2 regions of the Burkholderia sp. PU8-34 genome follow, and region 2 is predicted to be linked to the other one. Evidence: predicted binding sites of a transcription regulator. Region 2 holds the regulator's gene; the other holds the start of a gene.
What was found. Region 2 encodes HrcA, which represses chaperone genes, less so after heat shock. Its sites were predicted from a motif close to TTAGCACTCNNNNNNNNNGAGTGCTAA; they were not measured.
Positions count from the first base shown of each region.

Region 1: rpoH (RNA polymerase sigma factor RpoH) is a predicted target of HrcA. The motif match lies at 1,789-1,815, and genes of this name have one in related genera.

Region 1 is NZ_JBSAXC010000005.1:226,308-229,695, forward strand. It holds gene ACV22Z_RS15035 (cytochrome ubiquinol oxidase subunit I) at 1-229, opposite strand, end outside; gene cydP (cytochrome oxidase putative small subunit CydP) at 219-491, opposite strand; gene rpoH (RNA polymerase sigma factor RpoH) at 792-1,727, opposite strand; gene ACV22Z_RS15050 (acyloxyacyl hydrolase) at 2,089-2,658, shown strand; gene ACV22Z_RS15055 (nuclear transport factor 2 family protein) at 2,704-3,087, shown strand; gene leuA (2-isopropylmalate synthase) at 3,228-3,388, opposite strand, start outside.
Region 2 is NZ_JBSAXC010000008.1:42,299-45,686, reverse strand. It holds gene hemH (ferrochelatase) at 29-1,093, opposite strand; gene hrcA (heat-inducible transcriptional repressor HrcA) at 1,299-2,321, opposite strand; gene ACV22Z_RS19705 (NAD kinase) at 2,449-3,354, shown strand; gene recN (DNA repair protein RecN) at 3,375-3,388, shown strand, end outside.

The DNA of each region.
Region 1 (3,388 bases), on a different contig from region 2:
ATTCGAGCGTAATGCCGGTCGTCACGCCCATCGCAAAGTTGATGCCGAACAGCTTGCCCCAGAACTGGGTCATGTCCTTGTAGACCTGCTTGCCGGTCATCACGTACACGGCTTCCATGATCACGAGCAGCCACGACAGCCCGAGCGTCAGCGGCACGAACAGGAAGTGGTAGAGCGCTGTAATGCCGAACTGCAGCCGTGACAGATCGACGACTTCGCTACTTATCATGTTGGTCTCCCTGGGTAGAAGCGGGCGCCGGGACCGAGAGCAGCTTCTCGGCGACGGCGGCAGGCGGCAGCGACATGTGCTCGGCCTGCGGATGATTGAAGAATGCGTATTTGAGCGCCATCAGCAGGATCAGCTTGATGACCAGCACGATGGCGATGTCGCGGGCGAGTGTCGGGCCGCGTGCCCATGCGGCGATGCGGCCGCGCCAGCCGTGCGCACTGGCCGGGCGTGCGGCCGCTTTATTGATCGAGGTCAAGGCCATAATCCTGATTCGATTTAACGCGGGTTGGGGGCGACTTTACGTTGGATTTATGACGGCCGTTAAGCGGTTTTAATCCTGTTGCGCCGGACATGCCAATTTTAAAATGCCGGCTTTTCCGTGCCGAGTGCTGCGCTGCGGCACTCCGTCGCGAACGTTGCATCGGAATTTGAGCTGGATCAATAATTGCCGGGAACGGTCATTGAACGTCGAATACCCGATGAAACAAGTCAATTAATCGACGAAAAAAAACCGCTGCCGGTTGGGCAGCGGTTTTGGGGGCGATACTCTAAATCGGCTGATTTACGCGTATTCGGCCAGTGCCGTGCGCATTTTCTTCATTGCGCTCGCTTCGATCTGGCGGATGCGTTCCGCCGATACGCCGAACTCCGCGGCGAGGTCGTGTAGCGTCGAGCCGCCCGAGCCGTCGTCCTCGACGTTCAGCCAGCGCGCCTCGATGATGCGGCGGCTGCGCGCGTCGAGCGCGTCGAGCGCCTGCGCGATGCCGTCCGTCTGCAGCGTGTCGCGCTGACGCGCGGCGAGCACGGCGGTCGGCTCGTTGTGCGAATCGGCGAGATACGCGATCGGCGCATAGCTTTCCTCGCCGTCCTCGACCTGGCCTTCCAGCGCGATGTCGCCACCCGACAGCCGCGTTTCCATCTCGGTCACTTCTTCGCGCTTGACGTTGAGTTCCTGCGCGAGGCCGTCGATCTCCTCGGGCGTCATCGCCTGCATGCCCTTCTTGTGGCTGCGCAGGTTGAAGAACAGCTTGCGCTGCGCCTTCGTCGTCGCGACCTTCACCATGCGCCAGTTGCGCAGGATGTATTCGTGGATCTCGGCCTTGATCCAGTGGATCGCATACGACACGAGACGCACGTTCTGCGCCGGATCGAAGCGCTTCACGGCCTTCATCAGGCCGATGTTGCCTTCCTGGATCAGGTCGCCGTGCGGCAGGCCGTAGCCGAGGTAGTTGCGCGCGATCGACACGACGAGCCGCAGGTGCGACAGCACGAGACGGCGGGCCGAGTCGAGGTTGTTCTGCTCGCGGAACTCGGTTGCATACTGGCGTTCTTCCTCGGCCGTCAGCAACGGGATACGATTGACTGCCTGGATATAGGCGTCGATGTTGCCCAGCTGGCCCGGCAACATCGAATGGGTTGCGAGCGCCAGCGAGCCTGCCGATTCGGCCTTAGCAGACGCCGGGCTCAGGGTGTTCGGAAGGGTCAGAGCGTTGCTCACTTAAGAAAACTCCTTTGGAATCAGGGATGAACCCCGGACTCGGATGATTCCGCGGTCAATCTTAGCACTCCAGCCAACTGAGTGCTAATTCCTTAGAGGGGGCACGGGCTTTCGAGTTCCCGATTTTCTATCGATCTTTCGATGTCGATAGCATTAGGCGTGACCGCTCGAACGCCGACAAGTTCCGTAACCCGTTGTTTTTATGAGGAATCAGTAGACGATTTCGATTTTTGTCGTTTAGGAAGCAAACCATTTCGCTTCGCGATGCCGATCGGAAAAGTCCTTTACCATAACATTCTGTTCGCTCGAGCCAGGCCGAACCACGGCCGGTGCCATTCAACCCACAGAGTTGGAGTGTCAGATGAACAATAAGAAGAATGGTCGGCTGCGCGGCCGGCTTGCGATGCATGCGGTCCTGGCTGCGGCATTGCTGGGCGGGTCCGGCGCGGCGTTTGCGGATCGATGGGGGATCCAGGCAGGCGGCGGGTTTTCCGATCGCCACGGGATCGACAAGGGCGACCTCGGCGTCGTCTGGGATCCGGGCTGGACATGGTGGGAGGTCGGCGGCTGGCACTTCGCGTTCGTGATGGAAGGCCACGTCGGCTACTGGCACACGGGCGGCAACGTCCACAGCAGCATCTGGGAATTCGGCGCGACGCCGATGTTCCGTTTCATCAAGAGCGCGGGGCAGGTGCGACCGTTCGTCGAGGCCGGCGCGGGCGTGCGGCTGCTGTCCCATCCGACGATTGCGACCAATCTGTCGCTGTCGACCGCGTTCCAGTTCGCGGATGTGGTCGGCGTCGGCGCGCAGTTCGGAGAACGGCAACAGTATCAGGTCGGCTACCGTTTTCAACATGTGTCTAACGCGGGTATCAAAGAGCCGAATCCTGGTATAAATTTCCACCAGTTCTACGTGCAGTACAACTTCTGATCCGCACGCCCGCGCTCGGCGTGCGCGTTGACGAGGAGTCAGGCGATGGCGAAGGTGGTCGATGCGATCCGCGCGCTCGAGCGCGATCGGTTCCGTGCAATGGTGGACGGGGACGGCGAGACGCTCGAGTCGCTGCTGTCGGACAAGGTGTTCTATGTTCACACCAACGGCAAACGGGAAACGAAGCAGCAGTTCATCGACGCCATTGCCGCCGGCCGCCGCCGCTATCGCCAGATCGAGATCCAGTCGCAGGACGTGCTGCCCGTCGGCGACGAGACCTGCATCGTCACCGGACGCGCGCTGATCGAGATGGAGACGAACAACGGCGGCCTCGTGTTTCCGATTGCGTACACGGCCGTGCAGACGCAGGAGCAGGGGCGCTGGCGCCTGCTCGCGTGGCAGGCGACGCGGTGCGCGACCGAGACATGAACGCGCGTGGCATTCCTTTTCGTGTCTCGTCCGAAGCGGCCTGCTGGGCCGCTTTTTGTTGGCCCGTGCAGCGCGGGTTGCGCGTTGCACGGGCGGTCTCGCACTGCTACCCGACCCTCTTCAAACCCTGATGCGATCCGTCAGGCCGCGGCACGGCGATCGGCGCAATGCCATGCCGAGCGGTTGACGGCGCTGACGACGGCATCCAGTGCGGCGGCCGCCGCATCGGCATGCACACCGATCCCGTGCCGCATCGGCGCGTCGCCGACCCGGCAGCCGACGAACACCGCCGTGCGGCCGT
Region 2 (3,388 bases):
ACGAAGTAAGCGCGGGGGTCGCATCATTTCAGCCTACCGTTTCCGGCTGCGCCGCCTTGACCGGCCAGCCCTGCAGATTTTCCGCGACGATCTCGCCCAGCGCGCCGATCCATGCGTGCGCGCCGTTCAGGCACGGAATCCGATGGAATGCCTTGCCGCCGCCGGCGATGAATTCGTCGCGTACCTCCATGCCGATTTCCTCGATCGTCTCCAGACAGTCGGCCGTGAAGCCCGGACAGAACACATCCGCTCGCCGCACGCCCGCTTCGCCAAGCTCGCGCAGCGTCGGCGCGGTGTACGGCTGCAGCCATTCGGCCTTGCCGAACCGCGACTGGAAAGTCACGCGGCATTCGATCGTCGACAGTCCGAGCGCCGTCGTCAGCAGCGCGGCCGTCTGCTGGCACTGGTCGTGATACGGATCGCCGAGGTCGAGCGTGCGCTTCGGCACGCCGTGGAAGCTGAGCACGAGCTTGTCGCCCGCCGCGAAGTCGGGCCGGCCATGCTGCGCCCAGTACTGGCGCACCTGCTCGGCGAGCGCGTGGATATACGCCGGATGGTCGGCGTAATGGCGCACGGTGCGAACTTCCGGCTGGTTGCGCATGCGCGCGAGCGCGGCGAACGCGGCGTCGAACGCCGTCGCGGTCGTCGACGCCGAGTATTGCGGATACATCGGCATCAGCAGCACCCGCTCGACGCCCGCGCGCTTGAGTTGCGCGAGCACCTGCGGGATGCTCGGGCTGCCATAGCGCATCGCGTAATCGACGAGCACGTGGTAGCCGTTCGACGCGAGCAGGTGCCGCACGCCCTCGACCTGACGCTCGGTGTGCACGCGCAGCGGCGAGCCCTCGGGCGTCCACACGGCCGCGTACTTCTTCGCGGACGCGCGGCCGCGCAGCGGCAGGATGACCGTGCGCAGCAGGGCCTGCCAGACCGCCTGCGGGATTTCGACGACGCGCGGATCGGACAGGAATTCGGCGAGATAGCGCCGGACCGCGCGCGGCGTCGGCGCGTCGGGCGTGCCGAGATTGATCAGCAGCACCGCGATGCGATGGGCAGCCGCGACGCTCGATGGCGGCTCAAGATCGAAGCGCATATAGAGAACGTGCTCGGGGCACGGAACCAGACGGCTTTCAATTATAGCGGGCCGTCCCGAACGGGGTAGCTGGCCGTTCGGCCTACCGCAGCCCCCCCGACGAGTTGGCTGGCCGTTCGATCTACCACTGGCCGCCCCCGACAGGGTAGCTGGCCGTTCGGCCGATTGCGGCGCGCACCGCGCCGCGTCAAGATGACAGGAACGGCTATTGCTGGCTGAGCGTGAGCGACAGCAGCCGCGCGGTGATGTCGACGATCGGGATCACCCGGTTGTACGCCATGCGGGTCGGGCCGATCACGCCGAGTGTGCCGACGATCTTGCCGTTGACCTCGTAAGGCGCGGTGACGACGCTCATTTCCTCGATCGGCACCAGCGTCGATTCGCCGCCGATGAAAATCTGCACGCCCTGAGCGTGGCTCGACACGTCGAGCAATTGCAGGAGGCCCGTCTTGTGGTCGAACACGTCGAACAGCTTGCGCAGCCGCGCCATGTCGGACGACAGGTCCGCCACCTCGAGCAGGTTGCGCTCGCCGGAAATGAGCACGGTGTCTTCCGTATCCGGCACCTCGGTGCTCGCGGTCACGGCCGCGTGCATCAGCGCGGTCATGTCGCCGCGCAGCTGGTCGATCTCGTCGCGCAGGCGGCGCCGCACCTCGTCGAACGACAGGCCGGCGAAATGCGCGTTGATGTAGTTGGACGCCTCGGTCAGCTGCGACGGCGAGTAGTCGCGCGGGGTCGCGAGCATCCGGTTCTGCACGTCGCCCTCGGGGGTGACGATGATCAGCAGGATGCGCTTGTCGGACAGGCGCATGAACTCGATCTGCTTGAACACGTGGCTGCGGCGCGGCGTCAGCACGACACCGGCGAACTGCGACAGGTTCGACAGCACGCTCGCCGCGGCCGCGACGACCTTCTGCTGAGGCTCGCCGGTCTGCAGCGTGGTCTGCACCTGCCGCTCGACGGCCTCGGCGTCGATCGGCGCGTCGACCGTCAGCATCGTGTCGACGAACAGCCGATAGCCGCGCGGCGTCGGCACGCGGCCGGCCGACGTGTGCGGGCTCGAGACGAGGCCGAGCTCCTCCAGGTCGGACATCACGTTGCGGATCGTCGCCGGGCTCAGCTCAAGCCCGGAATAACGTGACAACGTGCGCGATCCGACCGGCTGACCGTCGGCGATATACCGTTCGATCAGGGTTTTCAGGAGGGTTCGTGCGCGAGGATCTAGCATGGTAGAAAATTTTAGCGCAACCGCGCGACTGCGGCGAGTGGCCGCGGACGGCGCCTGAACGGGCCATCCGCAGCGCCCGGCGCCGCGGACGGTTCTTTTCGTCAACGAGCTATGGTGTAATGCCGCCATGAAAACCGGTAATCAGTTCCATACTGTCGCGCTCGTCGGCCGGAGCAACACGCCCGGCATCGCCGAGCCGCTCGCCACGCTGGCCGACTGCCTCGCGAAGCAGGGTTTCGAGGTGGTCTTCGAAGCCGATACGGCGCGCGAGTTCGGCATCGCCGGCTACCCGGCGCTCACCCCGGCCGAAATCGGGGCACGCGCCGACGTGGCGGTCGTGCTCGGCGGCGACGGCACGATGCTCGGCATCGGCCGGCAGCTTGCGCCATACAAGACGCCGCTGATCGGGATCAACCACGGGCGGCTCGGCTTCGTCACGGACATCGCGGCGGCCGACATGCAGGCGCGCGTCCCGGTGATGCTGTCCGGCAAGTTCGAGCGCGAGGAACGGTCGCTGCTCGAGGCGCGGATCATGCGCGACGGCGAGCCGATCTACCACGCGCTCGCGTTCAACGACGTCGTCGTGAACCGCAGCGGCTTTTCCGGAATGGTGGAGCTGCGCGCGTCGGTCGACGGCCGGTTCATGTACAACCAGCGCTCGGACGGCCTGATCGTCGCCACGCCGACCGGCTCGACCGCGTACGCGCTGTCGTCGGCGGGGCCGATCCTGCATCCGGAGCTGCAGGGCATCGTGCTCGTGCCGATCGCGCCGCACGCGCTGTCGAACCGGCCGATCGTGCTGCCGGACGACTCGAAGATCGCGATCCAGATCGTCGGCGGGCGCGACGTCAACGTGAATTTCGACATGCAGTCGTTCACGGCGCTCGAGCTGAACGACACGATCGAGGTGCGCCGCTCGCGGCATACGGTGCCGTTCCTGCACCCGATCGGCTACAGCTACTACGCGACGCTGCGCAAGAAGCTGCACTGGAACGAACACGCATCGAACGAAGACGACGACACGGCGCCCTGACGCCCTACCGCCCGATAACCATGCTCCGCCACCT